3 regions of the Streptomyces sp. NPDC041108 genome follow, and region 2 is predicted to be linked to each of the others. Evidence: riboswitches for the same ligand, from Rfam matches in the RefSeq annotation. Region 2 holds a riboswitch; each other region holds the start of a gene.
The links. A riboswitch is a leader RNA that binds a small molecule or an ion and turns the genes downstream of it on or off. The one in region 2 is predicted to bind cobalamin.
Positions count from the first base shown of each region.

Region 1: another riboswitch for cobalamin. It lies ahead of ACZ6BB_RS20230 (cobalamin biosynthesis protein); the one in region 2 lies ahead of ACZ6BB_RS28185 (energy-coupling factor ABC transporter permease).
Region 3: another riboswitch for cobalamin. It lies ahead of ACZ6BB_RS10400 (ribonucleoside-diphosphate reductase subunit alpha); the one in region 2 lies ahead of ACZ6BB_RS28185 (energy-coupling factor ABC transporter permease).

Region 1 covers NZ_JBVIYK010000006.1:451,548-461,537, reverse strand. The annotation lists gene ACZ6BB_RS20255 (hypothetical protein) at 1-925, opposite strand, end outside; gene ACZ6BB_RS20250 (alpha/beta hydrolase) at 1,275-2,402, opposite strand; gene ACZ6BB_RS20245 (class II aldolase/adducin family protein) at 2,596-3,336, opposite strand; gene ACZ6BB_RS20240 (inorganic phosphate transporter) at 3,664-4,914, shown strand; gene ACZ6BB_RS20235 (hypothetical protein) at 4,946-5,167, shown strand; cobalamin riboswitch at 5,586-5,739, shown strand; gene ACZ6BB_RS20230 (cobalamin biosynthesis protein) at 5,847-6,806, shown strand; gene ACZ6BB_RS20225 (cobyric acid synthase) at 6,803-8,320, shown strand; gene ACZ6BB_RS20220 (putative cobaltochelatase) at 8,397-9,990, shown strand, end outside.
Region 2 covers NZ_JBVIYK010000011.1:72,046-82,035, forward strand. The annotation lists gene ACZ6BB_RS28140 (fumarylacetoacetate hydrolase family protein) at 310-1,161, shown strand; gene ACZ6BB_RS28145 (L-fuconate dehydratase) at 1,173-2,510, shown strand; gene ACZ6BB_RS28150 (SDR family NAD(P)-dependent oxidoreductase) at 2,507-3,316, shown strand; gene ACZ6BB_RS28155 (aldo/keto reductase) at 3,313-4,329, shown strand; gene ACZ6BB_RS28160 (L-rhamnose mutarotase) at 4,326-4,637, shown strand; gene ACZ6BB_RS28165 (amidohydrolase family protein) at 4,634-5,512, shown strand; gene ACZ6BB_RS28170 (energy-coupling factor ABC transporter ATP-binding protein) at 5,494-6,336, opposite strand; gene cbiQ (cobalt ECF transporter T component CbiQ) at 6,333-7,082, opposite strand; gene ACZ6BB_RS28180 (energy-coupling factor ABC transporter substrate-binding protein) at 7,088-7,609, opposite strand; gene ACZ6BB_RS28185 (energy-coupling factor ABC transporter permease) at 7,606-8,319, opposite strand; cobalamin riboswitch at 8,350-8,532, opposite strand; gene ACZ6BB_RS28190 (DUF1775 domain-containing protein) at 8,753-9,490, shown strand; partial or broken gene ACZ6BB_RS28195 (substrate-binding domain-containing protein) at 9,733-9,990, shown strand, end outside.
Region 3 covers NZ_JBVIYK010000003.1:181,481-191,470, reverse strand. The annotation lists gene ACZ6BB_RS10400 (ribonucleoside-diphosphate reductase subunit alpha) at 1-1,821, opposite strand, end outside; cobalamin riboswitch at 1,944-2,079, opposite strand; gene ACZ6BB_RS10395 (nucleoside hydrolase) at 2,279-3,268, opposite strand; gene mctP (monocarboxylate uptake permease MctP) at 3,422-5,050, opposite strand; gene ACZ6BB_RS10385 (DUF3311 domain-containing protein) at 5,047-5,316, opposite strand; gene ACZ6BB_RS10380 (GntR family transcriptional regulator) at 5,698-6,462, opposite strand; gene ACZ6BB_RS10375 (extracellular solute-binding protein) at 6,831-8,111, shown strand; gene ACZ6BB_RS10370 (carbohydrate ABC transporter permease) at 8,374-9,366, shown strand; gene ACZ6BB_RS10365 (carbohydrate ABC transporter permease) at 9,363-9,990, shown strand, end outside.

The DNA of each region.
Region 1 (9,990 bases), on a different contig from region 2:
CGACGACGCGCAGGGCCTCGAAGGCGAGGCCCCGGATGAGGGCGTCCTCGCCGCGCGCGGCGGCGATCAGTTCGGTGACGGCGCCGCCCACGGGACGGGCGGCGAGCCAGGCGCGGTACTCGGCGCGGGCCGCGTTCGGACGGAGCTGGGCGCAGCCTCTGAGCATGTCCTCGGCGGAGACCTCGATGTTCCCTGCGGGGCTCTGCGCGGCGACGCAGATCTGCTCCAGCTTGACCCAGACCGCCCAGCTGCCGAGCGGGGTGAGGGTGGCCTGGGCGTCGCCGTAGGTGAGGGCGCCGACGGAGGCGAGGGCGCGCAGGGACCAGTCGAGGAGCGGGGCGAGGGGGGTGTCCCCGGCGGGCTCGGGGCTCGGCTCGGGATCAGGAGGTGCGGCGCGTGGCGCCTCGTCAGAAGAGTGGTGGTGGGCGACGGGTGGGACGTAGGGGACCTCGCAGCGTTCGGTGCGCAGTTCGGTGACCCGCTGCTCCAGGAGGTCGAGGAGCTGCTCGACGGGGACGGGCCCGGCGGAGAGCTGGAGGAAGGAAAGCACCTGGGGCATGGCCGACACGACCTCGGCCACCGCCGCGGGCTCGCGGTCCTCGGGCTCGGGGTAGGCGATGGACCAGGCGTCGAAGAAAGCGACCCAGCCGCGCAGCACGGCGCTGTCGTCGCGGTGCCAGGCGCGCAGGCGCCACCCGGGGCGCGCGCTGTCGCCGTGCACCTCGACGAGGCCGGCCAGCCGTGCCGTGTCCCAGTCGTGGCGGACCTGATCCGCGGTCAGCCCCAGATCGGCGGCGGCCCGTTCCGCGGTCGCGGCGGAGAGGGTGCCCTTGCCGTCGGGGTTCGCGCCCTCGCGGCCGGGGCGCAGGGCGGTGTCGGCCCAGTGGGCGACGCGGGCCGCGTCCGCCAGGACGGCGCGGGCCATGCGGGCGAGTTCCACGGGCGGTGGTGTGCCCTCCGGGGGCCGGGGGGCCGGTCGGCGGCGCTGGGTCACTGCTGCTCGGGGAGCGGCGGCCAGGGTTCGCGGGCCGACGAGGCGGAGCCTGGAGTCGCGCGGGTTACGGGACGTCACGGGGGCAGTCTTCCGGTTGACGGTCCGAAAACCCAAACGGAATGTCACAGCGGGCGACAGGGGTGGCCAACGCACCGCGTCTCCACGGGCTCCCCCGGGGTCGGCGCGGACGGGGATCGCGTCGGCGCGGCGCTAAGCGGAATGTGGCGTACCTCTCTGTCGCGAGCGGGTTCCGGCGGGGCTCCCGACGACCCCCGGCCGCCTATCCGAGCGGGGTGAGGAAGCGGCGGAGGCTCTCCTCGTACGCCTTCGGGTCGGCGTTCCACATGGCGCCGTGCGGGGCGTGGCGGACCGTGCGGAGGGTGACCCGGTCGGGGCGGAGGGCGGCGAGGCGGCGGGAGGGGGCCCAGGGAGCGACGGTGTCGTCGGGGCCGTGGAAGAGCAGGATCGGCACCCTGATGCCCGACGGCGTGGCGTCGTGACCGGCGGGGGCGGCGCGCAGTCCGGTGCGCCCCTGGGCGGCGCGGACCGCGAGGGGCAGCAGGGCCCCGGGCGTGCGGCGGGCGGTGGCGAGGGCCCGCAGGGTGGCGGTCCAGTCGAGGACCGGTGAGTCCAGGACCAGTCCGGCGACGCGGTCGCGCAGCGCGGAGTGCGCGGCGGCGCGCAGGGCCATCGTGGCGCCGGTGGACCAGCCGTACAGGACGACCCGCTCGGCGCCGTTCCGGACGGCGTGCCTGAGGGCGGCGTCCACGTCGCGCCACTCGGTCTCGCCGAGGTGGTTCAGGCCGTCCGGGGAGCGGGGGGCGCCCGGGTCGCCCCGGTAGGCCGGGGCGAGGACCGGGAAGTGGTGGCGGTGCAGGGCCTCCATGACGTTCAGGGTGTGCTCGCGGGTGGCGCCGAGCCCATGTACGGCGATCACCCAGGTGTCCCGGGCGGCGGGCACGAACCAGGCGGGCAGGGTGCCGAGTTCGCCGGGGATCTCGACGTCGTCGTGGTCGAGGCCGAGCGCGGTGCGGGGGTCGCCGACGTGGAGGCCGGGGGTGAGCCGCACCTTGTCGCCGGGCTCCAGGGTGCCTCGGCTGACACGCTCCAGGCGGCGTACGACCGCGTCCGGGGCGTGCGGGGCGCCGCTCAGCACGCCGCCGACGACCGCGTGGGAGCCGTTGCCGGTGAGGCCGTAGGTGCCGGGGCGCTGGGAGGCGAAGGCCCGGGTCAGCGCGATGCGGCCGGCCGCGGTGGAGTGCACGGTCAGCCGGGGTTCGGTGGGCAGCGGTTCGCCCGGCGGCGCCTTCAGCGCGACATCGCTCGCCAGCCGGCCCGCGGCGACACTGACCGCACCGGCTGCGAACGCGACCCCGAGGGCCGATGCTGCCGCTCTCACTCCACGCACGGCTCCAGTGTCCCGGCGGACCGCGCCGGGGGCCAGTGGGCGTGCGTACGGGGGTGACCGGGATGCGCCGGGCGAATGCGAGAGCCGACCCGGCCCCCCGGAGCCCGGCAGCAGCGGGCAGAAACGGTTGCGCGACGAAAGCGGCCGGAGGAAGCAGCCGGGGCCGGAGGGGTGCGGGTCCGGGGTCCGGTGATCAGCCCGGCTGGCCGTAGCCCTTGAGGCGCTCACCCGTCTCGGCCAGTTGTCCGGGGGTGAGCAGATGCGGGGTGAGGTGAGGGACGGAGGACGCCCTCAGCCAGACCTGGCACATCCATTCGAGCTGGGTCGTGCGGTCGTATGCCTCGTCGAGGCTGTCGCCGTAGGCGATCGTGCCGTGGTTCTGGAGCAGGCAGGCGGTGCGCCCCTTCAGGGCGCGGAGCATGTTCTCGGCCAGCCGCGGGGTGCCGTAGGTCGCGTAGGGGGCGACCCGGACGGGGCCGCCGAGCGCCGCGGACATGTAGTGGATGAGCGGCAGTTCGTCCACGAGGGTGGAGACGGCCGTCGCGTGCACGGCGTGGGTGTGGACGACGGCGCGGGCCTCGGCCGTCGTGTGGATCGCCAGGTGCATGGGGAGTTCGCTGGTCGGACGAAGCGTGCCGAGGACCTGCCGGCCGGTGAGGTCGACGCCCGTGACGTCGTCCGGCCTCAGACGGTCGTACGGCACTCCCGTCGGTGTGACCAGGACGGTGTCCCCCACCCGCACGGACACGTTGCCGGAGGTGCCGACGACCAGACCGTCGGCCACCGTCCGGCGGGCGGTGGCGACGAGTGCGTCCCATGCCCGCGCCACCTCGTCCGGCACACCCCGCCGTCCCGCGCCCCGCGCGCCCTCGTCCGCCTCGTCCACCTCGTCCGCGGTCCGCTCGTCCCGGACACCGCGCCGCTGCTCAGCCATGCGGTGATCCTGGCACCCGCCTCGGGGGCGGGTGGCCCTTCCCGCGGGGTGGCCGGAACTTTTTCCACGGCCGAGCGGGCCGGCCGGACGGAGTTCACCGAGGAGAGCGGGCGGCCGGAAGCGGTGCGAGTAGGCCCCGGACCTCGGCATTCCGCCTGCGTTCGAACCTCGGGGCGCCGCCACGGCGGGCCCGGCACCGCCGCCCGCACACAAACGGAGGGGCGACCGCTCATTCACTACACCCACGCGCCCGCCCCAGTTCATCTTCCGTTCACCCAGGTTGCCTACGGTCCTCATGCCACTGACGTCCGAAAGAAGCCCGGGTAAATGGAAAACTTCTCGCTGATCCTCGCGATCGTGGTCATCACCGCGCTTGCGTTCGATTTTACGAACGGTTTCCACGACACCGCCAACGCGATGGCCACCACCATCTCGACAGGCGCGATGAAGCCCAAGGTCGCGGTGGCCATGTCCGCCGTGCTCAACCTTGTCGGCGCGTTCCTTTCCATCGAGGTCGCCAACACCATCTCCAAGGGGCTCGTCGACGAGTCCGGCATACAGCCAGAGGTCATATTCGCGGCGCTCGTGGGTGCCATCCTCTGGAACCTGTTGACCTGGCTGGTCGGGCTCCCCTCCAGCTCCTCGCACGCCCTGATGGGCGGCCTCATCGGTGCCACGATCGCCTCGGTGGGCGTGGGCGCGGTGCACGGGGACGTGCTCGTCACCAAGGTGCTGATCCCGGCCGTCGCCGCCCCGCTGGTCGCCGGCATCGCGGCGATGCTCGCCACCCGGCTGACGTACAAGCTCGGCGCGCACACCAACGAGAAGGCCAGCGGCAAGGGTTACCGCGCCGGCCAGATCGCCTCGGCCGGTCTGGTCTCGCTGGCCCACGGCACGAACGACGCCCAGAAGACGATGGGCATCATCACGCTGGCCCTGGTGGCCGGTGGCACCCTGGCGCCCGACTCCGACCCGCCGGTGTGGGTCATCGTCTCCGCCGGTACGGCCATCGCGCTCGGTACCTACCTGGGCGGCTGGCGCATCATCCGCACGATGGGCAAGGGCCTGACCGACCTCCAGCCGCAGCAGGGCTTCGCCGCCCAGACCAGCGCGGCCACGGTCATCCTGGCCTCCTCGCACCTCGGCTTCTCGCTCTCCACCACGCACTCGGTCTCGGGTGCGGTGATGGGCGCGGGCCTCGGCCGCAAGGGCGGTGTGGTCCGCTGGTCCACCGCGACCCGGATGTTCGTCGCCTGGGGCCTGACCCTGCCGGCGGCGGCGCTGGTCGCCGCGCTGGCCGAGTGGGTGACGTCCTTCGGCACCTGGGGCACGGCCGTCGTCGCGGTCTTCCTCATCGCCTCCAGCGTGGCGATCTGGCTGGTCTCCCGCCGCGAGGTGATCGACCACACCAACGTGAACGACACCGAGGAACCGCCCGGCGTGGTGACGACGGCGATGGCCGCCGTGACCCCGCCGCCGGTCGGCACCGTGACCGAGGACCTGACGGCGACCATCCCGGCCCCCGCCGCCGAGACCACGGCACCGGCCGGCTCGTCCACGCCGACGCCCGCCGTCTGAGCCCCACGACTCCCTGAGGAAGATCACCACCATGCACATCGACTGGGCAGCTCTCGGCTCCGTCTTCGGAGTCAGCCTCGTGGTCACCGTGGCCCTCGTCGGCCTGTTCACCCTCGGCATCGTCGGCCTCTCCAAGCGGGAGGAGGCGTCGGCCCGGGGCGACTCGGTGGCGGTGGCGACCACGGGCGCGTACGCGTGCTTCGCGCTGTGCGCGGCGGCAGTGGCGTACGGCATCTCCCTGATCATGGCCTGATCAGCCGCTGGTCAGGCCGTGAGACCGGCGGTCCCGCGGCCCTCGGCGGCCGACGGCGACGACTGAACGAGCAACCCCCGTGCGCGTCCCGCGACGCTCACGGGGGTTCTCCACGTATACGGGGGTTCTCCGCCTATACGTGGAGTCTCCGCCTATACCGGGGTTCTCCGCGTACACGGAGCGACGCCCTCGTCGGCGGTGGTACGGCCCGCGCGGCCGGGCCTCCCCCAGCGCCCGGTTCAGGATCTTGAGCCGTTCCCCTGGAAGACGAGCAGCGTGTCACTGTTGCGGCACGGGGCGTTCCACCACACCGGCGCCGGGGAAGGGCACGGAAAGAGCCAATACGGGGGTCTGACGTGATTTCGGCGGTGTGGGGCTGAGCACACCGTTGCGTCGCAGGTCAACGGCAAGTTGACGGGTCTTCCGGGGGCGTGGTGGACTGCCGGGGCCATGTACGACGGCAGGAGAGGAAGCCGGTGCGAGTCCGGCGCGGTCCCGCCACTGTCACCGGGGAAGCGACAGCGAAACGCCTCCCGGGAGCCAGGAACTCTCGCCGTCGGTCTCGTCGAACCAGGGCGTGGACACCCTGAGTGAGGACATATCGCCATGCGCGTCCTGTACGGCTGCCCCGCGGGGCTCGGCGTCCGCCCCCTGCCCGACCCCGTGAACGGCTGAACGGGTGCGTGCCGATCGCGTCTTCGCGTACGGCGCCGCCGCCGGGCTCCTCGGTGATCTGCTGCTCGGCGACCCGCGCCGGGGGCATCCGGTCGCCGCGTTCGGCCGGGCCGCCGGGGCCGTGGAGCGGGTGCTGTGGCGGGACCACCGCGGGTGGGGCGCACTGCACACCGCGGTGTGCGCGGGCGGCGCCGTCGCCCTGGGGGCCGTCGCCTCGGCCGCCGTACGGCCGTCGCGGGCCGCTTCCGTCGGGCTGACCGCCGCCGCCACCTGGGCCGTCGTCGGCGGGACCTCGCTCGGGCGGGAGGCGCGGGCGATCGGACGGTCTCTCGACGCGGGTGATGTCGAGGGCGCGCGGGCTCGGTTGCCCCATCTGTGCGGGCGGGATCCCCAGGCGCTGGACGCGGACGGGATCGCGAGGGCCGTCGTGGAGTCCGTCGCCGAGAACACCTCCGACGCGGTCGTGGGGGCGCTCGTGTGGGGGGCCGTCGGCGGAGTGCCGGGACTGGTGGGGTTCCGGGCCGTCAACACCCTGGACGCCATGGTCGGGCACCGCTCGCCGCGGTACCGGCGCTACGGCTGGGCCTCCGCACGGCTGGACGACGTCGTGGGGTGGCCGGGTGCCCGGCTGACGGCCGTGCTGGCCGCGGCCTGCGGCGGGGACGCCCGGGGCGCCGTACGGACCTGGCGGGCGGACGCGGGGAAGCATCCGAGTCCCAACGCGGGGCCGGTGGAGGCCTCGTTCGCGGGGGCGCTCGGAGTGCGGCTGGGGGGCACGTTGTCGTACGGGGGGCGGGTCGAGCACCGGCCCGTGCTGAATGGGAAGGGGCGCGCCGTCGCCGTGGAGGACATCGAGCGGGCCGTCCGGCTGTCCCGGCGGGTGAGTTGGCTCGCGCTGGGCGTCGGCGCGGGTGCGGCGGTGCTGCGGGGAAGGGTCGTGCGTCGGTGGGGGAGTCAGGGATGAGTGGCGGGTTGCTGGTCGCCGGGACCACCTCCGATGCCGGCAAGAGCGTGGTGACCGCCGGGATCTGCCGGTGGCTCGTGCGGCAGGGCGTCAAGGTCGCGCCCTTCAAGGCGCAGAACATGTCGCTCAACTCCTTCGTGACGAAGGAGGGCGCCGAGATCGGCCGGGCCCAGGCCATGCAGGCGCAGGCCTGCCGGGTGGAGCCCACCGCGCTCATGAACCCGGTGCTGCTCAAGCCCGGGGGCGAGCGCAGCAGCCAGGTCGTGCTGCTGGGGAAGCCCGTGGGCGAGATGAGTGCGCGCGGCTATCACGGCGGGCGGCAACAGCGGCTGCTCGGGACCGTGCTGGACTGTCTCGCCGAGTTGCGGGGCACGTATGACGCGGTGATCTGTGAGGGGGCCGGCTCCCCCGCCGAGATCAATCTCCGGCGGACCGACATCGTCAACATGGGGATCGCCCGGAACGCCGGGCTCCCCGTGCTCGTCGTCGGCGACATCGACCGCGGCGGGGTCTTCGCGTCCTTCTTCGGGACCGTGGCGCTGCTCTCCCCCGAGGACCAGGCGCTCGTCGCCGGGTTCCTCGTCAACAAGTTCCGGGGGGACGTCTCCCTGCTGGAGCCGGGGCTCGACATGCTGCAGGGGCTCACCGGGCGGCGGACGTACGGGGTGCTGCCGTTCCGGCACGGGCTCGGGATCGACGAGGAGGACGGGCTGCGCGTCTCGCTGCGCGGGACGGTCCGGGAGTCGAACGTGGCGCCGCCCGTCGGGGAGGACGTCCTGCGGGTCGCCGTGTGCGCGGTGCCGCTGATGTCCAACTTCACCGACGTGGACGCGCTCGCCGCCGAACCCGGTGTCGTGGTGCGGTTCGTGGACCGGGCCGAGGAACTGGCCGACGCCGACCTCGTCGTCGTGCCGGGGACCCGGGGGACGGTGCGGGCACTGGAGTGGCTGCGCGAGCGCGGGCTCGCCGACGCCCTCGTGCGGCGTGCGGCCGAGGGGCGGCCGGTGCTCGGGATCTGCGGCGGCTTCCAGGTGCTCGGGGAGCACATCGAGGACGACGTCGAGAGCCGGCGGGGGCGGGTGGAGGGGCTAGGAGTCCTTCCCGTCCGGGTGCGGTTCGCCGAGGACAAGACCCTCACACGGCCCGCCGGGGAGGCCCTCGGGGAGCGGGTCGAGGGGTACGAGATCCATCACGGGGTCGCCGAGGTCCTGGGCGGGGAACCCTTCCTGGACGGGTGCCGGGTCGGCCAGACCTGGGGCACGCACTGGCACGGGTCGCTGGAGTCGGACGGATTCCGGCGGGCCTTTCTGCGCGAGGTGGCGGCCGCCTCGGGGCGCCGGTTCGTCCCGGCCCCCGACACGTCCTTCGCGGCGCTGCGCGAGGAGCAGCTGGACCGGCTCGGCGATCTGATCGAGGAGCACGCGGACACGGACGCGCTGTGGCGGCTCGTCGAGTCGGGGGCGCCCACGGGACTGCCGTTCGTGCCGCCGGGGGCTCCGGGGGTGCCCGGATGAGCGCCGGATCGCTGTTGAACGACCGGCCGCGGGTCAACCGCCCACGGCCGGAGGGTGACTTGGAGGGCGACCAGAAGTGAGTGTTCCGTTTCCGTTCACGGCCGTCGTCGGCCAGGACGACCTGCGCCTGGCGCTGCTGCTAAACGCGGTGTCACCGGCGGTCGGCGGTGTGCTGGTGCGCGGCGAGAAGGGCACCGCCAAGAGCACCGCCGTGCGGGCGCTCGCGGCGCTGCTGCCACCGGTGGAGGTCGTCGTCGGGTGCCGGTTCTCGTGCGATCCGGCGAAGCCGGACCCCGCGTGCCCGGACGGGCCGCACGAGCCGGCGTTCGAGACGCGCCCGGCCCGCATGGTCGAGCTGCCCGTCGGCGCCTCCGAGGACCGGCTCGTCGGCGCCCTCGACATCGAACGGGCGCTGTCGGAGGGCGTGAAGGCGTTCGAGCCCGGCCTGCTCGCCGACGCGCACCGGGGCATCCTCTACGTCGACGAGGTCAACCTGCTCCACGACCACCTCGTCGACCTGCTGCTCGACGCGGCCGCGATGGGCGCCTCGTACGTGGAGCGCGAGGGCGTCTCCGTACGGCATGCCGCGCGGTTCCTGCTCGTCGGGACGATGAACCCCGAGGAGGGCGAGCTGCGGCCGCAGTTGCTCGACCGGTTCGGGCTGACCGTGGAGGTCGCGGCCTCGCGGGAGCCGGACCGGCGGGTCGAGGTCGTACGGCGACGGCTCGCGTACGACGACGACCCGGCGGGTTTCGCGGCCCGCTGGGCTGCCGAGGAGGCCGACGTACGGCAACGGGTCGTCGCGGCACGGGAGTTGCTGCCGTCCGTGGTGCTGGGCGACGGGGTGCTGCGGCAGATCGCGGCGACCTGCGCGGCCTTCGAGGTGGACGGGATGCGCGCCGACATCGTGATGGCCCGCACGGCGACCGCGCTGGCCGCCTGGGCCGGGCGGACGGAGGTGCTCGCCGAGGATGTGCGGCAGGCGGCGCTGCTGGCGCTGCCGCACCGGCGGCGGCGGAACCCGTTCGACGCGCCGGGGCTCGACGAGGACAGGCTCGACGAGACGCTGGAGGAGTTCGCGGAGCCGCCGCAGGACCCGCGGGGCCCTCAGGACTCGCAGGACCCTCAGGACTCTCAGGACGACGACGATCCGGATCCCGGGCCCGACGGTCCCGGTGGCGGTGGGCGGCCGCCCGCTCCCGAGTCCGAGGGGCCGCAGGGCGGCGACGGTGGCGCACAGCCCGAGTCCGGCGAGGGCGTGCCGGCGCAGGCCCCGGCCGCCGGGGAGCAGTCGGCCGTACGGGCCGCCGAGCCGTTCCGTACGAAGGTGCTCAGCGTGCCGGGGCTCGGGGAAGGCGCCGCCGGGCGGCGCTCGCGGGCCCGGACCGAGCACGGGCGCACCACCGGGGCACGCAGGCCGCGTGGCACGCTGACCAAGCTGCATCTGGCGGCGACCGTGCAGGCCGCCGCTCCGCATCAGCGGACGCGCGGGCGGTCCGGGCCGGGTCTGGTGGTCCGCCGGGACGATCTGCGGCAGGCGACCCGGGAGGGGCGTGAGGGCAACCTCGTGCTGTTCGTGGTCGACGCCTCCGGGTCGATGGCGGCGCGGCAGCGGATGAGCGCCGTGAAGGGCGCGGTGCTGTCGCTGCTCCTCGACGCCTATCAGCGAC
Region 2 (9,990 bases):
AGTTTGACCGGCCACGAGGCAGTGGTGCGATTCCTCCGATGTATCTCGGACGTCGAGGACGTTACGACGGCATTGCCGGAGTTGACAAGAGGTCCTTCCCGATGAGTTGTGTCCGTGATCGAGGGGGGAGGTGGCGATCACCGGGGGGAGGATGTCGTACATGACCGATCCGTGACCTGCGGAATGGCTCCCTGTCGATCAAATACATCCGAGGAATACGTTGTCAGCTCGCCGAACTGCCCCTACAGTCACGGTGCGCCATTCCTCCGATGAATGAAGGAGTCACTTCATGGCAAGGGAGCATCCCCAGTGAAACTGCTACGCGTCGGCGCCCCGGGGGAGGAGCGGCCCGCCGTCCGCACCGACGACGGCCGGCTGCTGGACCTGTCCTCCGTGGCCACCGACATCGACGGTGCCTTCCTCGCCTCCGGCGGAGTCGACCTGGCCCGCGCGGCGGTCGTGGCGGGCGGACTGCCCGTGCTCGGCACCGAGGGCCTGCGCGTCGGCGCCCCCCTCGCCCGCCCCGGCAAGATCGTCTGCGTCGGGCTGAACTACCGCGACCACGCCGCCGAGACCGGCGCCGCGATCCCGCCCCGCCCCGTGGTCTTCATGAAGGACCCGGGCACGGTCGTCGGGCCGTACGACCAGGTATTGATCCCGCGCGGCTCCGGGAAGACCGACTGGGAGGTCGAGCTGGGCGTCGTCGTCGGACGGCGGGCCCGCTACCTGGAGAGCCCCGAGGAGGCGGCCGGGGTGATCGCCGGATACGTGGTCAGCCACGACGTCTCCGAGCGCGAGTTCCAGCTGGAGTACTCCTCGCAGTGGGACCTCGGCAAATCCTGCGAGACCTTCAACCCGATGGGCCCGTGGCTGGTCACCGCCGACGAGGCCGGCGACCCCCAGGACCTCGGGCTGCGCCTGAGCGTCAACGGCGTCAAGCGCCAGGACGGCCACACCCGCGACATGATCTTCCCGGTCCACGAGATCGTGGCGTACCTCAGCCGGTACATGGTCCTGGAGCCCGGCGACGTGATCAACACCGGTACGCCCGCCGGCGTCGCCCTCGGCCTGCCCGGCACCCCCTACCTCCGCCCCGGGGACACCGTCGAGCTAGAGATCGACGGGCTCGGGAGCCAGCGCCAGACGTTCGGCCAAGCGTGAAAGGCACCCCCGTGACTGCAACCCCCGCCCGGATCACCGCGGTCGACACCTACGACATCCGCTTTCCCACCTCGCGGGAGCTGGACGGCTCCGACGCCATGAACCCGGACCCCGACTACTCCGCCGCCTACGTCGTACTGCGCACGGACGCCGGGGACGGCCTCGAAGGGCATGGCTTCACCTTCACCATCGGCCGCGGCAACGACGTCCAGGTCGCCGCCATCGGCGCCCTGCGGCACCACGTGATCGGCCGTTCGGTCGAGGAACTGTGCGCCGACCCCGGCTCGGTCAACCGCGACCTGATCGGCGACAGCCAGCTGCGCTGGCTCGGCCCCGAGAAGGGCGTGATGCACATGGCCGTCGGCGCCGTCGTCAACGCCGTGTGGGACCTGGCCGCCAAGCGCGCCGGCCGGCCCCTGTGGCAGCTGCTCGCCCACGCCGAGCCCGAGTGGCTGGTCTCCCAGGTCGACTTCCGCTACATCGCCGACGCCCTCACCCCCGAGGAGGCCCTGGACCTGCTCCGGCGGGGCCGTACGGGGCTCGCCGAGCGCGAGGCGGTGCTGCTGGAGCGCGGCTACCCCGGGTACACCACCTCCCCGGGCTGGCTCGGCTACTCCGACGAGAAGCTGACCCGGCTGGCCAAGCAGGCCGTCGCCGACGGCTTCACCCAGATCAAGCTGAAGGTCGGCGCCGATCTCGACGACGACGTCCGCCGCATGCGCACCGCCCGCGCCGCCGTCGGCGACGGCGTGCGCATCGCCATCGACGCCAACCAGCGCTGGAACATCGGCGAGGCCGTCGAGTGGACCCGGGCGCTCGCCGAGTTCGACCCGTACTGGATCGAGGAACCCACCAGCCCCGACGACATCCTCGGTCACGCCGCCGTCCGCCGGGGTGTCGCCCCCGTGAAGGTCGCGACCGGCGAACACGTCCAGAACCGCATCGTCTTCAAGCAGCTCCTCCAGGCCGACGCCCTCGACGTCCTCCAGATCGACGCGGCCCGCGTCGGCGGTGTCAACGAGAACCTGGCGATCCTGCTGCTCGCCGCGAAGTTCGGCGTACCCGTCTGCCCGCACGCCGGGGGCGTGGGCCTGTGCGAACTGGTCCAGCACCTGTCGATGTTCGACTACCTGGCCCTGTCCGGCACCACCGACGACCGGGTCATCGAGTATGTCGACCACCTCCACGAGCACTTCACCGCTCCCGTGGTGATGCGCGGGGGCCACTACGTCGCCCCTCTGACCCCGGGATTCTCGGCCACCATGCATCCCGCGTCGCTCGCCCAATACCGTTACCCCGACGGCACGTTCTGGGCCGCCGACCTCGCCGGACGAGAGGAAGTCGCATGACCGGGCAGACGGGCGCACCGACCGGACCGACAAGCGGACCCGCCGAGCCGAGGGGGGAACTGGCGGGGCTCACGGCGATCGTCACCGGAGGCGCGTCCGGCATCGGGCTCGCCACGGCCCGGCTGCTGGCCGCCCGGGGCGCCGCGGTCGCCGTGCTCGACCTCGATCCCACCGGGGCGCCGGCCCCCCTGCTCGGGTTGAAAGCCGACGTCACCGACGACACTTCCGTCCGGGCAGCCGTAGCCGACGCCGTCCAGCGGCTCGGCGGTCTCGACATCCTCGTCAACAACGCGGGCATCGGCGCCATCGGCACCGTCGAGGACAACCCCGACGAACAGTGGCACCGCGTCCTGGACGTCAACGTCCTCGGCATCGTCCGCACCAGCCGCGCCGCCCTGCCCCACATGCGGGAATCGTCCCACGCGGCCATCGTCAACACCTGCTCCATCGGCGCCACCGCCGGCCTGCCGCAGCGCGCCCTCTACTGCGCCAGCAAGGGAGCCGTGCTCTCCCTGACCCTCGCCATGGCCGCCGACCACGTCCGCGAGGGCGTCCGCGTCAACTGTGTCAACCCCGGCACCGCCGACACCCCCTGGGTCGGCCGCCTCCTCGACGCCGCCGACGACCCGGTGGCCGAGCGTGCCGCCCTCGACGCCCGCCAGCCCATGGGCCGTCTGGTCACCGCCGACGAGGTCGCCGCGGCCATCGCCTACCTGGCGAGCCCCGCCGCGGCATCCGTCACCGGCACCGCCCTGGCCGTCGACGGCGGTATGCAGGGCCTGCGGCTGCGCCCGGTGGGCTCATGAGGACCAGGACCCTCGGTCGCACCGACGTCCGGGTCACCGAGCTGGCGTACGGCGCGGCCGGCATCGGCAACCTCTTCCGTCCGGTGGCCGACGAGGAGGCCGCCGCCGCGGTCGACGCCGCCTGGGACGCCGGGATCCGCACCTTCGACACGGCACCCCACTACGGCCTCGGCCTCTCCGAACGCCGCCTGGGCGCCGCCCTGCGCGAGCGCCCCCGGGACACCTACACCGTCTCCACCAAGGTCGGACGTCTGCTGGTGCCCGCCGAGGACGGCGGCCCGGCCGACGACCTGGCCCACGGCTTCGCCGTCCCCGCCACCCTGCGCCGCGTCTGGGACTTCAGCGCCGACGGCGTCCGCCGCTCCCTCGAAGCCAGCCTGGAGCGCCTCGGCCTGGACCGGGTGGACGTCGTCCTCCTCCACGACCCCGACGACCACGCCGCCCAGGCCCTCGACGAGGCCTACCCGGCCCTCGAACAGCTGCGCGGCGAAGGCGTCGTCGGAGCGATCGGCGTCGGCATGAACCAGACCGCCGTCCCGGCCCGCTTCCTCCGCGAGACCGACATCGACGTCGTCCTCCTCGCCGGCCGCTACACCCTCCTGGAACAGGAGGGCCTCACCGAGCTGCTCCCCGAGGCCGCCGCCCGCGGCCGGAGCGTCCTCATCGGCGGCGTCTTCAACTCCGGCCTGCTCACCGACCCCCGACCGGGCGCCACCTACGACTACGCCCCGGCCCCGGAACCCGTGATCCGGCGGGCCCTGCGCCTGAAGGAGGTCACCGAACGCCACGGTGTGCCGCTGCGCGCCGCCGCCCTCCGCTTCCCCCTCGGCCACCCGGCCGTCGCCGGCGTCCTCACCGGCGCCCGCTCACCGGACGAGGTCCGCGACACCCTGGAGCAGTCCCGCCTCCCCGTACCGGCCGCCCTCTGGGAGGAACTGCGCGCGGCGGGTCTCATCGCACCGGAAGCCCCCGTGCCCGCCGAAGAGCCTGCCGAGGACAAGGAGCCGTCGTGAGGGTCGCCCTGCACACCAAGGTCCGCGCCGACCGCGTCCAGGAGTACGAGGCGGCCCACCGCGAGGTCCCCGAGGAGCTGACCACCGCGATCCGCGTCGCCGGGGTGAGCGAGTGGACGATCTGGCGCAGCGGCACCGACCTCTTCCACCTGCTGGAGGTCGAGGACTACGCCGCGATGATCACCGAGCTGGAGAGGCTCCCGGTCAACATCGCCTGGCAGGCCCGTATGGCGGACCTCCTCGACGTCGTCCACGACTACTCGGCGGAGGGGTCCGACGCGGGACTTCCCGTGGTGTGGGAACTGTGACACCGGCCGGTGCACACGCCCCGCCCACCGGGATCGTCGACGCCCACCACCACGTGTGGGACCTCTCCGTCCGCGACCAGGACTGGATCACCGGCCCCGAACTCGCGCCGCTGCGCCGCGACTTCACCCTCCGCGACCTGGAACCGCAGGCACGCGCGGCCGGGGTCAGGGCCACCGTGCTGGTGCAGACGGTCACCGTGCCCGAGGAGACCCCCGAGTTCCTGGCGCTGGCCGCCGGCAGCGACCTGGTGGCCGGGGTCGTCGGCTGGACCGACCTCACCTCTGCCGAGGTCGGTGCCGCCCTCGCCGGGCTGCGTGAACAGCCGGGCGGCGAGCACCTCGTGGGCATCCGCCACCAGGTGCAGGGCGAACCCGACCCCCGCTGGCTGGTACGCCCGGACGTGCTGCGGGGCCTGGCCGCCGTCGCCGACGCGGGACTGGTCTACGACCTCCTGGTCAAGCCCCACCAGCTGCCGGCCGCGGTGGAGGCGGCGGCCCGCCTCCCGCACCTCACCTTCGTCCTGGACCACGCGGCGAAGCCGCCCGTCGCCTCCGGTGAACTGCGGCCGTGGGCCGGGGAGATACGACGCCTGGCCGCCCTCCCCAACACCGTCTGCAAGCTCTCCGGACTGGTCACGGAGGCGGACTGGCAGAACTGGTCCGTCGCCGGCCTCCGCCCGTACGCCGACACCCTGCTCGACGCCTTCGGCCCGCACCGGCTGATGTTCGGCTCCGACTGGCCCGTCTGCCGGCTGGCCTCGGACTACCGCGAAGTCCTCGACACGGCAGGGGAATTGCTGTGCGGGCTCGGCCCGGCGGAACGCCGGGAGGTCTTCGCGGCCACCGCCGTCCGCGTCTACGGCCTGCGGACCTGAGCCAGGGCCGCCAGCCCTTCGGGGGTGCGCGGACCGGCCGCGTCGTCGGCCAACAGGCCCTGCTCGCGCAGCAGTCCGGCGACCGCGATGCCCCAGGGCAACCGCAGCCCGGCCTGCTGGAGGAGGTCCGTGCGGGCGAGCATCGCGGCCACCGGGCCCGTGCGCGCCCCGGACGGGGTGAGCAGGGCCGCGTCGTCGGCCCAGCGCAGGGCGAGGTCGACGTCATGGGTGGCCATGACCACGGTGGTGCCGGACCGGCGCAGTTCGTCCAGGGTGGCGAGGAGCCGTTCCTGTCCGTCGGGGTCGAGCCCGGCCGTCGGCTCGTCGAGGATCAGGACCCGGGGCCGCATGGCGACCGCGCCCGCGATGGCGGTCCGCTTGCGCTGGCCGTAGGAGAGCAGATGGGTGGGCCGGTCGGCCAGGGCGCCGATGCCGAGCGCGCCGAGCGCCTCGTCCACCCGGGCCCGCACCTGTGCGTCGGACAGCCCGAGGTTCAGCGGGCCGAACGACACGTCCTGGGCGACGGACGCCGCGAACAGCTGGTCGTCCGGGTCCTGGACGACCAGCTGGACCGTCGTCCGCAGCCGGGTCAGCCCCTTGCGGTCGTACGTCACCGGCCGCCCCTCGACCGCGAGTTCGCCGGTACGGGGCCGCAGTCCACCGCTGAGCAGCCGCATCAGTGTCGTCTTGCCGCTGCCGTTGCGGCCCAGCAGGGCGAGCGCGCGCCCCTCGCGCACCTCGAAGTCGAGGCCGTCGAGCACGACCGGGCCGTCCTCGTAGGCGAAGGAGGCGCCCCGCAGGGTGACCAGCACGGGGTCGCTCATGTCAGCGGCCTTTCCAGGACGAAGGTGAGGGCGGCGACGGCGGCGAGCAGCGCGACTCCCGCGCCGATGAAGCGGGCGGAGATCCGGGCCTCGGGCACCAGCACGCGCAGCGTGCCGTCGTACCCCCGCCCGGCGAGGCCGGTCTGCAGCCGGGCCGCCCGGTCGAAGGCCCGTACGAACGCGGTGGCGCCGAGACCGGCGAGCGAACGCCAGGTCGCGGCCCGGGTGGTGTGCCCGAGCCGGGCGGCCTGCGCCTCGCGGATCCGGCGCACGGAGTCCAGCAGGAGAAAGCTCATCCGGTACGTGACCAGCGCGACGTCCACCACCGGCGCGGGCACCCCCGCCTTCACCAGACGCGGCAGCAGGTCCGACATGGGCGTGGTGAAGGCGAACAGCAGCACGCCGAGGGAGGCGGCCGAGGTGCGCAGCAGCAGTTCCCCGGCGCGGGCCGGGCCGCCGTCGGCCAGGGTGACGAACCCGTCGGGCCCGCCGACCTGGACGAGCAGCGGCAGCGCGCCGGTCACGCAGAAGCCCAGCGGCACCCGGTAGGCGCGCCACAGCCGGCGGCCGGGCACGCCCGCCGGACCCAGCAGCACGGTGAGCGCGGCCGACAGGACCAGGGCCGCGCCGGGCCAGGGCGGCAGCGAGATCGCGAGCACGGTGAGGCCGAGCCCGAGCACGGCCTTGTCCACGGGATGGCGGTGGCGCCAGCGGCTGCTGTGCGCCGCCGCGTCGATCGGCAGCACGAGGGTCAGACCCGCCCGGTGGGGGAGTTCCCCCCGGCGGGACCACCGGAGGCGCGCTCCTCGCCGGTCGCGGTCTTCGTGGCCGTGGAGGCCGTGGAAGCCGTAGAGGTCGGGGGAGCCGCAGTGGTCGGGGGAGCCGCAGCGGCCGTCCACGCCGCCGTGGCCGTCGCGTCCGCCCCCGGCTCCGGAACCGGGCCGGTGTCCGCCCCGTCCAGCTGCGCCCGGGCCCGCGCCTCACCCTGGCGGCGGCCCCGGTGGAGGCCGAAGTAGTAGGCGAGGACCCCCGCGCCGAGCGCGGCCTGCAGGGAGAAGAGAGCCGACTCGATCTCACCGGACGGCGGCTCGTACAGCGGGGAGAACCAGGGCTGGTAGTCCGGCTCGATCTCCGTGATCGCGGTCTCCGCCTCGCCGTCGGCGCCCGTGAAGGGCTCCTCCTTGTGGTCGCCGAGGCCGAGGGCCAGCGGCAGGACGGCGAGCGCGGCCACGACGAGCAGCAGCAGGAGGTTGATCTTCGTGTTCCGGTTCACCGGGCCACCGCCTTCGTCTCGGTCTCGGGCCCGGCGCTGTCGCGGTTGCCGGTCAGGAGCACGCCGAGCCGGGTCAGTTCGCCCTTGCTCGACTGCACCAGCAGACGCATCACCAGCACGGTGAGAAGCCCCTCGCTGACCGCGAGCGGGATCTGGGTGACGGCGAAGATGGAACCGAACTTGCCGAGCGCGCCCAGGAAACCGCTGCTCGGGTCCGGAAAGGCGAGCGCCAGCTGCACGCTGGTGACGCAGTAGGTCACCAGGTCGGCGACGAACGCGCCGAAGAACACCGTGACCATCAGAGGCACGTCGAACCGCCGCAGCAGCCGGTAGACGGCGTAGCCCGCCCAGGGGCCGGCGATCGCCATCGAGAAGACGTTGGCGCCGAGCGTGGTCAGGCCGCCGTGCGCGAGCAGCAGCGCCTGGAAGAGCAGGGTGATGGTGCCCAGCACCGCCATGATCGGCGGCCGGAACAGGATGGCGCCCAGTCCGGTGCCGGTGGGGTGGGAGCAACTTCCGGTGACCGACGGCAGTTTCAGCGCGGACAGGACGAAGGTGAAGGCACCGGAGGCGCCGAGCAGCAGGGTGCTCTCGGGATGCTCCCTGACCTCACGGGTGAGTGCCCGGACTCCGTGGACGACGAACGGCGCGGACGCGACACCCCAGGCGATCGCGTGCGCCGGAGGAAGGAAACCCTCGGCTATGTGCATGGCTCAGCAGACCCTCTCCAGCACCTCGTGGATGGTTGACGCGCCTTGGCCGGTCTCCTGGCTGACGGGTACCACCGCCCGTGCTCCGCCTTCCCGGGTCAAAAGACCCAGTGGCTGTCCGTGAGGACTGGAGCCGGACTTCCCGATCACAGTGGCGAGGGCCGCACCGGCATCACACCGGATTTCCCGTTCACCAAGGCGTGGTGACAGTAGTGCCCAGATAAGGGCGCTGACAAGCGGAGACGAGGGGCGCGCGGGCGCCGTGGAACAGCTCACACCCCCGCGCACGCCCCACTGACCCCACACCACACACCAGTGATCACTCGACGTCGTGGGATGGCGGGAACCGTTCGCACAGAAGGGCCGCCCTTGGCCGGAGATCCGGCTCTGCGCTTGAATGCACCCTTCATGCCGTCGGCACAGGGAGTCCGCAGTGCACCGCCCGACCTTGATTCGCAGTTCGCGCCGTCTCGGCGTCCTCACGGTGGCCGCGTTCGCGCTCGCCGTCGCCACCGCGGGGCCGGCCGCGGCCCACGCGGAGGTCGAGGCGGAGGGCGCCCGAGCCCTCGACCAGAACGTCGACCTGGAGTTCTCCGCCGAGTCGGAATCCGCGTCCGCCGGTATCACCAAGCTGGAGGTGATCCTTCCGAAGGGCATCGTCCCCGCCGACCTCACCTACAAAGGTGGCCCGGACGGCTGGAAGTTCACCCCCACCGACCGGGGCTACACCGTGTCGGGCACGAAGCTCGCGGTCGGCGAGGACGTCGAGTACACCGTCACCGTACGGCAGTTGCCCGACGCCAGGTCGCTGGTCTTCAAGACCCTGCAGTCCTACAGCGACGGCAAGGTCGACCGGTGGATCGAGCTGGAGGAGGAGTCCGAGGGGGACGGCCACGGTCACGGTCACCCGGCCCCCCGTCTCGACCTGAAGGCCGCCGCACCCGGCGCGAAGCCGGTCAGCCCCACGCCCAGCCCGTCGGAGGAGCCCACGACGGCGCCCTCCTCACCCGAGCCCGGCGCCACGGCCTCCACCTCGTCGGCTGAACCCGCGGCGGCCAGCACCGACGACGACGCCTCCCTCGCCGTGCCCCTCGCCGTCGGCGCGGTGGTCCTCCTCGCCCTCGGTGGCGGGGCATGGTGGCTCAGGTCCCGTCGGGGCGGGACCGCCTGACGCTCCGATCGGGAGACCAGGCAGGGACAGGCGGGGCGACTCCCGGCTGCGAGGACACACTCCCGGTGGACCGGTGCGCACGCTCGGTCCACCGGGTGGTCCTCGTCTGACCGAAACCTGACACGACCTTTACTGCGACCTTCTTGCAGCTGCGGCTACGGCGCACGAGTCTGAGGGGACTCGACAGCACCGACGCGGCACCGGCCCGCCCCTCGGCCTTCGGCGTCGCGCTCGTCTACCCGATGCGCGGCCCCGCCGGGATCTTCGGCCCCACCTGCGGGGCGTGCGCGCGGCCGGCCGCCGAGGAGGTCAACAAGGCCGGGGGAGTGCTGGGCAGGGAGCTGCGGCTGGTCGAGGTCGACGGCGGAGCCGAGCCGTGGCGGGTCGCCGAGGAGGTCGAGACCCTGGTCGCCGCGGGCGCGGTGCAGGGCGTCACCGGCTGGCACGTCTCCTCAGTCCGGCAGGCCGTGGCGCCACGGATCGCACACCGGGTGCCCTAC
Region 3 (9,990 bases), on a different contig from region 2:
CGTCGTCGCGACGCGCTCGCGCAGGGCCGCCCAGCGCTCCGGCCAGGCCGACTCGACGCCGTAGTGGTCCGGGTGCAGCACGCCCCGGGCCGTGCGGGTCTTCTCCCAGGCAGGCAGCGGGCCGTTGCGCTCGGCGAGGTCGGTGGACGCCTCGTACGCGGCGAGCATGATCCGCTCGGCGATCCGCGTGGACAGCGCCTTCGCCTCGGGGGAGTCGAAGGGCAGGCGCAGCTGGAAGAAGACGTCCTGCAGCCCCATCGCGCCGAGGCCGACCGGGCGCCACTTGGCGTTGGAGCGGCCCGCCTGCTCGGTCGGGTAGAAGTTGATGTCGACGACGCGGTCGAGGAAGGTGACGGCGGTGCGGACGGTCTCGTCCAGCCGCTGCCAGTCCATGTCGGCGGCCGCCCGGTCGACGAACGCGCCCAGGTTCACCGAACCCAGGTTGCAGACCGCCGTCTCCCCGTCGTCCGTGACCTCCAGGATCTCCGTGCAGAGGTTGGAGGAGTGGACGACGTGGCCCGGCTCGGCGGTCTGGTTGGCCGTGCGGTTGGCCGCGTCCTTGAAGGTCATCCAGCCGTTGCCGGTCTGTGCGAGGGTGCGCATCATGCGGCCGTACAGATCACGGGCCGGGATCGTCTTCCGCGCCAGGCCGTTCGCCTCCGCCTCGCGGTAGGCGGCCTCGAACTCCTCGCCCCACAGGTCGACCAGCTCGGGCACGTCGGCCGGGGAGAACAGCGACCACTGCTCGTCGGCGTTCACCCGGCGCATGAACTCGTCCGGGATCCAGTGCGCGAGGTTCAGGTTGTGCGTACGGCGGGCGTCCTCACCGGTGTTGTCGCGCAGCTCCAGGAACTCCTCGATGTCGGAGTGCCAGGTCTCCAGGTAGACCGCGGCCGCGCCCTTGCGCCGGCCGCCCTGGTTCACGGCGGCGACCGAGGCGTCCAGCGTCTTCAGGAACGGCACGATGCCGTTGGAGTGCCCGTTGGTGCCCCGGATCAGCGATCCGCGCGAGCGGATGCGGGAGTACGACAGGCCGATGCCGCCGGCGTGCTTCGAGAGGCGGGCCACCTGGTGGTAGCGGTCGTAGATGGAGTCCAGCTCGTCCAGCGGGGAGTCGAGGAGGTAGCAGGAGGACATCTGGGGGTGGCGTGTGCCGGAGTTGAAGAGCGTGGGGGAGGAGGGGAGGTAGTCGAGGCGGCTCATGAGGCCGTAGAGCGCGGCGACCTCGTCCACGGCGCGCGTGGTGTCGTCCTCGGCCAGACCGCTCGCCACCCGCAGCATGAAGTGCTGGGGCGTCTCGACGACCTTGCGGGTGAGGGGGTGCCGGAGCAGATAGCGGCTGTACAGGGTGCGCAGGCCGAAGTAGCCGAAGCGGTCGTCGCCGGCCGGGTCGACCAGGGCGTCGAGACGCTCGCCGTGCACGCGGACGAACTCCGCGGTGCGGTCGGCGACGAGACCCTCCCGGTGGCCCACGGCGATGGACTCGGTGAACGTCGTGACGCCCTGCGAGGCGGCCTCGGCGCGGATGCCGATGGCCAGCAGGCGGGCGGCCAGCTTCGAGTAGGCGGGGTCCTCGGAGATCAGTCCGGCGGCCGCCTCCGTGGCGAGTTCGCGCAGTTCCGCGACCATCTCGGCGGAGGCCGCGCGCGAGGACCGCCCGCGCAGCGCGGCGGCGGCGACCCGGGCGGGGGCGGCGTCGGGGAGGTCGACGGTCAGCTCGGTCAGGGTCCGCAGCAACGCGGAACCGGGACCGTCGGTCTCCGTCGCCGGGTCGGCTGAAGCCAGGTCGGCTGAAACCGGGTCGGCTGGCGCGATGGTCACGTGGGGCTCTCCCTCGCTCGGCAAGGGGCCTGGCGGAGGGCAGGCGGCAGCTCACGAGCGCACGGGGCGTCGCGTCCACCGGCCCATTCCACGAGGCCCGGACGTCAGGCACCCGGACCGGACGGCCGGGCGCGCTGTCGGCAGGTGTTCGGACTGAACAGGCGTGCGTGGAAGGGCATGGACGCACGCGAGTACACCGTTGCGGGACAGTTCCGGATTCGCGCCGGATTCCCCTGCGGCGACAGCGAGCATGAGCATACATCTAGTGCCGGGGCGCGGTGTCACCCCCACATGTTGTGTCGCCTTCGGCTTCGCAGGGTGTAAGAGCGTCAACTCATAGGTGATCGGGGTGAGGGCGAGGAGCCGCCCGTCCGCCGCGGTCACGAGCACGTCGGCCGTGGCGGCTCGCTGGGTCGCGTCCCGCGGTTCGTCCTTCTTCGGGGGTGAGGCGCGCCGGTCAGCCCACCGCCGGCCATCGGGGCAGTGTCGCCACGAAGTCCTTGCTGAAGTCGCGGGTTCCCGGTCCCAGGGCGACGCGGCCGGTGGCGCGGAGGCGGGCGGTCAGGGCGGGGGACTCGGAGTAGTGGACCCGCGGGGCGGTGGCCGGTACGAACACGGTCTGGCCCCGCGTGAGTTCGCTCGCGCATTCGACGATGACGGCGCCCTCGGCGGCCGCGACGAACGCCTCGTCCCCGCAGACCCCCACGGCCAGCGGATCGTGCAGCGGGCAGGTGCCGTCTCCGCCGTGGCGGCTGTAGGCGTCCATGTACGTGCGCATCAGCCGGGCGGCGAGGGCCGTGCCCGGGCCCGCGGCCTCCAGGGCGGCCAGGTCGGCGGGGCGGAACAGCCAGCGGTGCGAGGCGTCCAGGTCGACCATGGTGAACGGGATGCCGGAGGAGAGCACGACCTCGGCCGCGTCGGGGTCGGCCCAGATGTTGAACTCGGCGACCGGGGTGATGTTCCCCGGCACCTGGGCGGCGCCGCCCATGAACACGAACCTGCCGACGCGGCGGGCGAAGCCGGGGTCCTCCAGCAGTGCGACGGCGACGTTGGTGAGGGGGCCGGTGGCGCACACCGTCAGCTCGCCCTCGTACTCCCGGGAGAGGCGGAGCAGGGCCTGTGCGGAGGACTCCGCCGGGTGCGGGGCCGTGGAGTCGGGCAGGGTCTCGTTCCCGAGGCCCGCCCGGCCGTGGAACGCGGACGCCTCTCGGTAGGGGAGGCGGGAGAGGGGGCGGCCGGCGCCCCGGTGCACGGGGGTGTCGCCGTCGATGCGGAGGGCTCGGGAGAGGGCTCTGGCGTTGGCGTAGGTCGCCTCGGCGGGGAGGTTGCCGCCTACCGAGGTGTAGGCCTTGAGGTCCCACAGGTCTGTGCCCAGGAGGTACTGCAGGGCTACGGCGTCGTCGATACCGGGGTCGCTGTCCAGGACGATCGGTGCGCGAGCGGTCACCTCGTCAGGGTAGCCGGGTGTCTCTCGCCCCCGGTGCGGATGCGTGGGGGTTCTCGCGTGGTTGCCCGGGCCCCTGAAGGACCAGGCCCCGCGGGCCCGAAAAGGGCGCGGCGGGGAGCCACGGCGTGCTCCCCGCCCGAAACCCCGTGGTCGTCAGTGGCTGGTGCCCGCTGTCGCCGGGGGGAGTTCCACCTGGACGCCCGCGTCGCCCGCGTCCGCCGTGTAGTCCTCCGGGCTGGTCTCGTCGATGCCGTCGGGGGCCTTGAACGCCCGCAGGGCGAAGGTGAGGACCACCGTGACCACCACGTTGAGGACGAAGGCGGTCAGGCCGATGTAGCCGATCTCGCCGATTCCGGGGATCTCCGCGGAGGAGCCGCCGAAGTGCTTCTGCGTGGGGGAGGCCACGCCGTACGCGGCGACCGTCCCGTACACCATGCCGACGGCCCAGCCCGCGAGCAGGGCCCAGCGGTGGCACCAGCGGGTGAACAGGCCGCCGACGAGCGCCGGGAAGGTCTGGAGGATCCAGATGCCGCCCAGCAGCTGGAAGTTGATGGCGACCGTCTTGTCCATGGTGAGGACGAAGGCCAGGGCGCCCACCTTCACCAGCAGGGACACCAGCTTGGAGACCTTGGTCTCCTGCGCGGGTGTGGCGTCCGGCTTGATGAAGTCCTTGTAGATGTTGCGGGTGAAGAGGTTCGCCGCCGCGATGGACATGATCGCCGCGGGGACCAGCGCGCCGATGCCGATGGCCGCGAAGGCGACGCCCGCGAACCAGTCGGGGAACATCGTCTCGAACAGCTGCGGGATCGCCAGCTGGCCGTTCTGCACCTGGATGCCGGCCGCGATCGCCATGAAGCCCAGCAGGGCGAGCAGGCCCAGCATCAGCGAGTACAGCGGCAGGATCGTGGTGTTGCGGCGGATGACCTCGCGGCTCCTGGACGACAGCGTCGCCGTGATCGAGTGCGGGTACATGAAGAGGGCCAGCGCCGAGCCGAGGGCCAGCGTCGCGTACGTCCACTGGTTGGCGTCGCCGGGGACGAGGGCCCCACGCGGTTTGTCCGTCGCCGGGTTGGTCTGGCTGTACGCCTCGCCCGCCTTGGCGAAGATGTCGTCGAAGCCACCCAGCTTGATCGGGATGTAGATGATCGCCACCGCGATGACGATGTAGATCAGGGTGTCCTTCACGAACGCGATCAGCGCGGGCGCCCGGAGACCGGAGGAGTAGGTGTAGGCGGCCAGGACGCCGAACGCGATCAGCAGCGGCAGGTCCTTGACGAACCAGTTCGTGTTCTCGCCGCCGCCCACGCCCATCACGTCCAGCACGGCCTGGATGCCGACGAGCTGGAGGGCGATGTACGGCATCGTCGCCAGGATGCCGGTGAGGGCGACCGCCAGCGACAGGCCCTTGGAGCCGAAGCGGCCGCGCACGAAGTCCGAGGTCGTCACATAGCCGTGCTTGTGGGAGACCGACCACAGGCGCGGCAGGAAGGTGAAGATCAGCGGGTAGATCAGGATCGTGTACGGCACGGCGAAGAAACCGGCCGCGCCCGCCGCGTAGATCGCCGCGGGGACGGCGACGAAGGTGTACGCCGTGTAGAGGTCGCCGCCGAGCAGGAACCAGGTGACCCAGGTGCCGAACGATCGGCCGCCGAGGCCCCATTCGTCGAGGCTGTGCTCGTTCTCGGCCTTGCGCCAGCGCGCGGCCAGGAAGCCCATGACCGTGACGGCCAGGAAGAAGAAGATGAAGACGGCGAGTGCCACGCCGTTCACGCCGTCCTTCACTTCGCGACACCCCCGCTCCGCGCCGGGGCCTTGCGGGCGCGCTGGTCACGCTGCCACAGGACGTACGCGGTGGCGGTGAGCGCGGTGGAGATGAGCACCCAGGCCATCTGGTACCAGTAGAAGAAGGGGATTCCGATGAACGTCGGGTCCGTCTTCGCGTACGAGCCGACCCAGAGCATCGCCACGAACGGGGCGAGCAGGCACAGGGCGATGACGACTCTGACAGGTGTCACCACCGGTGGTCTCACTTCAGGCGCTTCTGACATGTCCCGGTTCCGTCCCCTCACTGATACGCCATGGATCGCCGCTGATCACGTGCTCGACGCGCAGGAAATCTAAGGGACGGGTTCCGTCGTCCGGAACCCCCTGTCCGGATAACGGATGCGGAGGTTGTGTGTTCAGCGGCCGACGAACTCCTGTCAGGGGTCCGCTTCCTGGCGATCCGTCCGCGGACCTCCGCACTCCCGCGGGGCACGACACCGCCGGGCCGGGGTCGTGCCTGCGCGTACGCACAGCGGGGCCTCCCGAGTCGGTGCGGCGACGCAAGGACCGTAGAACAGGAGCGCCGGTCGCGCCACACCGCGTGCACCACCTGTGACGCGGTGCCGAGGCCCCGGGCGGCTGCTGCCGAGGGCGTCGCGCGTGGATCAGTCCTGCGGGCGCTTGAGCCTCGCCACGAACTTGTACCTGTCGCCCCGGTACACCGACCGCACCCACTCCACCGGCTGTCCCTCCTGGTCCAGCGAGTGGCGGGACAGCATCAGCATCGGCAGGCCCACGTCCGTGCCCAGCAGCCCCGCCTCGCGCGGGGTGGCCAGCGAGGTCTCGATGGTCTCCTCGGCCTCGGCGAGCCGGACGTCGTACACCTCGGCCAGCGCGGTGTAGAGGGAGGTGTACTTGACCAGTGACCTGCGCAGGGCCGGGAAACGCTTGGCGCTCAGATGGGTCGTCTCGATCGCCATCGGCTCGCCGTTGGCCATACGCAGGCGCTCGATGCGCAGGACCCGGCCGCCGGCGGTGATGTCGAGCTGCCCCGCGAGCGTGTCGTCGGCGGTGATGTAGCCGATGTCGAGCAGCTGGGAGGTGGGTTCGAGGCCCTGAGCGCGCATGTCCTCGGTGTACGAGGTGAGTTGCAGTGCCTGGGAGACCTTGGGCTTGGCGACGAACGTGCCCTTGCCCTGGATCCGCTCCAGCCGCCCCTCGACCACCAGCTCCTGGAGCGCCTGCCGCACGGTGGTGCGCGAGGTGTCGAACTCGGCGGCGAGGGTGCGCTCCGGCGGGACCGGCGTGCCGGGCGGGAGCGTCTCGGTCATGTCGAGCAGGTGCTTCTTCAGGCGGTAGTACTTGGGCACGCGTGCGGTACGGACGGTCGCCCCGTTCTCGTTCTCCGCACTGCTGACGTCGGTGCTCATGCTCCGCCTTCCCGGCTCTCGTGGCGTGATCCCTCTGTATACCTCTGCGGGCCCCGCTGGTCTAGTCCACGAAGGAGTCTCCGCTGGTCCACTCCGTGGCGGTGCAGTGGTCTACCCGAAGAGTGTGGCCCAAGCGGTCCTGTTTTCGCTGGCTTATTACATAAAGGTTCTTGCATATGTAGGTCGCATAACAGCTGGTGAGAGGGGGTTCGAGCACTCTTGACACAGCGAATGGTCTGAGCCAAGCTCCGCCTACTGGTCTACACCATTGGTCCAGGTCCTGACCCCAGGGGCGGTTCGTCCTGTCACCGAGGGGAGCAGGGGGGTTTGTGGCATCCCTGAGCAATGGCATCCCTGAGGAGGGTGGCGTGAAGAGGAAGCTGACGACCGCGATCTGTGTCGCGGGCATGATGGTCTCCATCGCGGCGTGCGGGGGCGGCGAGAAGAAGAGCTCGGACACCGGGGCGGACACCAAGGAGCTGACGGTCTGGCTCACGGTGGACGCGCAGAACAACTGGCCCGAGCTGGTCAAGGCCGCCGACGCGGCGATCGAGAAGAAGCACCCCGGCATCACCATCACGCACGAGTACTACGGCTGGCCCGACAAGAACGCCAAGCTCGACGCCGTCCTCGCCACCGACAAGGCCCCCGACGTGGTCGAGATGGGCAACACGGAGATGCTCGCCTACATGGTCAAGGGAGCCTTCGCCCCTCTCGACCAGGCGAAGTTCGACAACTCCGACGCCTGGCTGGACGGCCTCAAGGCCTCCGTCACCTACGAGGGAAAGACCTACGGCGTCCCGTACTACGCCGGTGGCCGCGTCGCCAACTGGCGCAAGGACGTCTTCGCCGCCGCGGGCGTCAAGTCCCCGCCGAAGACGTACGACGAGCTCACGGCCGCCCTCGACAAGGTCCAGAAGAAGCGGGGCGACAAGTTCAGCGCCTGGTACCAGCCCACCCGTGACTGGTACGCGGCCATGTCCTTCGTCTACGACGCCGGCGGCTCCATAGCCGTCGAGTCCGGTGGCAAGTGGCAGGCCAGCCTCTCCTCCCCGGAGTCCATCAAGGGCCTCGACGAGTTCAAGAACGTCGTCGACACCTACATGCACGGCGACAAGACCAAGGACGAGTCCGACCGGTACATCGTCTACGGCCAGGGCAAGTCCGGCATGATCTTCGCCCCCGCCTGGGAGGGCGCGACCGCTGCGGCCAAGGAGAACGACAAGACCGGCAAGCTCGAGGGCAACGTCGAGAACTTCGTGATGCCCGGACCGTCCGGCAAGAACCTCCCCGTCTTCCTGGGCGGTTCCGACCTCGCCGTCCCGGTGAAGTCCGACGCGCAGACCGTCGCCGCCGAGTGGATCAACGCCTTCACCGGCCCGTCCGGCCAGAAGGGCCTGATGGAGAAGGGCAACCTGCCCAACAACAAGACCGACCTCGCCACCCTGAAGGACGACCCGGCGACGGCGGTCCCGGCCACCGCGGCCGAGTCCAACTGGTTCGTGCCGATGGCTCCCGGCTGGGGCCAGGTCGAGAAGGCGCAGATCCTCCAGAAGATGCTGCAGTCGATCGGCACGGGCAAGCAGTCGGTCGAGGACGCCGCGAAGGAAGCGGACGCGGCGATCGACAAGGTCATCAACAACGAGTGACGGCGACCCGTGGGCGGGTCCGGCGGACGACGCCGGGCCCGACCGGGGGCGTCACAGGCCGGTGCGTGACATGGACCGGTGCGTGACGCAGGCCGGTGGGTGACACGGACCGGTGCGTGACGCAGGCCGGTGGGTGACACAGAAAGTGCCGCGACGGGTGGTTGGCTCGCTGCCCGTGCGTCGTGGCTGGTCGTGCAGTTCCCCGCGCCCCTTCGGGGGCGCTCGCTGCCGGCCCCCTCCTTCATCTGCTTAGGAGCGCGCGATGAGTGCCGCAGACACGACTGTCCCTGCGAAGGTGCCGCCCGTGCGGCCGGCGCCGCCGCCGACTCCGCGGGTGGTCACCAGCAGTCCGACCAGACGTCGGGCTGGTGGGGCCGCTGTCCCCTGGGCCCTCCTGGCCCCCTGCCTGCTGATCCTCGCCGTCGTCCTCGGCTACCCACTCGTCCGCCTCGCCACCCTGTCCTTCCAGGAGTTCGGCCAGTCCCAGCTGTGGGGGTTCAAGCCGGCGGAGTCGGTCGGCTTCGACAACTTCGCCACGGTGCTGGGAGACAGCGAGTTCTGGGCGGTCGTCGTACGGACCATCGTCTTCGCCGCCGCCTGCGTCGTCTTCACAATGGTCATCGGCATGGCGATCGCCCTGCTCCTCCAGCGGGTCTCCGGCTGGGTGAAGACGCTCATCAACATCGCGCTCGTGGCGAGCTGGGGCATGCCGATCATCGTGGCCACCACCGTTTTCAAGTGGCTCTTCGACTCCGACTACGGCATCTTCAACGCGCTGCTCAGCAAGCTCCCCGGGGTCGACATGATCGGCCACAACTGGTTCGCCAGCGGCCCCGAGGGCCTGGCCGTCATCACGCTCCTGGTCGTCTGGGGCGCGGTGCCGTTCGTCGTCATCACCCTCAGCGCCGGACTCACCCAGGTCCCCAAGGAGCTGGAGGAGGCCGCCCGCCTCGACGGAGCCGGTGCCTGGGGCGTCTTCCGCTACGTCACCCTCCCCATCCTCAAGCCCATCATCGTGATGCTCACGACCCTCTCCGTCATCTGGGACATGGGCGTCTTCCCCCAGGTCTTCGTGATGCGCAACGGCCACCCGGAGGCCGAGTTCCAGTTGCTCACGACCTACTCGTACGACAAGGCGTTCGTGGTCAACGACTACGCGCAGGGCTCCGCGATCGCCCTGCTCACCGTGCTGTTGCTGCTCGGCGTGATCGGCGTCTACATGCGCCAGATGCTGAAGATCGGAGAGGTCGAATGAGTACCGCCACCGTCTCCGGTCCCCGGAGGTCCAAGCTCGGCTGGAACCTCCTCGGCCTGTTCGTCTTCGTCACCGCGGGCTTCCCCGTCTACTGGATGCTGAACACGGCGTTCAAACCGGCCAAGGACGCGATCGACCCCGACCCCAGCCTGCTGCCGACCTCCCTCACCTTCGCCAACTTCGGCCGCGCGCTGGACATCGCCGACTTCTGGGGTCCGGTCGGCCGCAGCCTCGTCGTCTCCCTCACGGTCGTCGTGATCGGCATCGTCGTCGGCATGCTGGCCGCCCTGGCCATCTCCCGCTTCGCCTTCCGCGGCCGGAAGGTCGTCATCGTCGGCATCCTGGCGGTGCAGATGGTCCCACTGGTCGCCATGATCATCCCGGTCTTCCTGCTCCTGAACGACCTCGGCCAGTACGACCGCCTGACCGGCCTGGTCATCACCTATCTGACCTTCATCCTTCCGTTCACCGTGTGGACCCTGCGCGGCTTCATCGTCAACATCCCGCGCGAACTGGAGGAGGCGGCCATGGTCGACGGCTGCTCCCGCACCACCGCCTTCATCCGCGTCGTGTTCCCGCTGCTGGCGCCGGGCATGGTGGCGACCTCGGTCTACGCCTTCATCC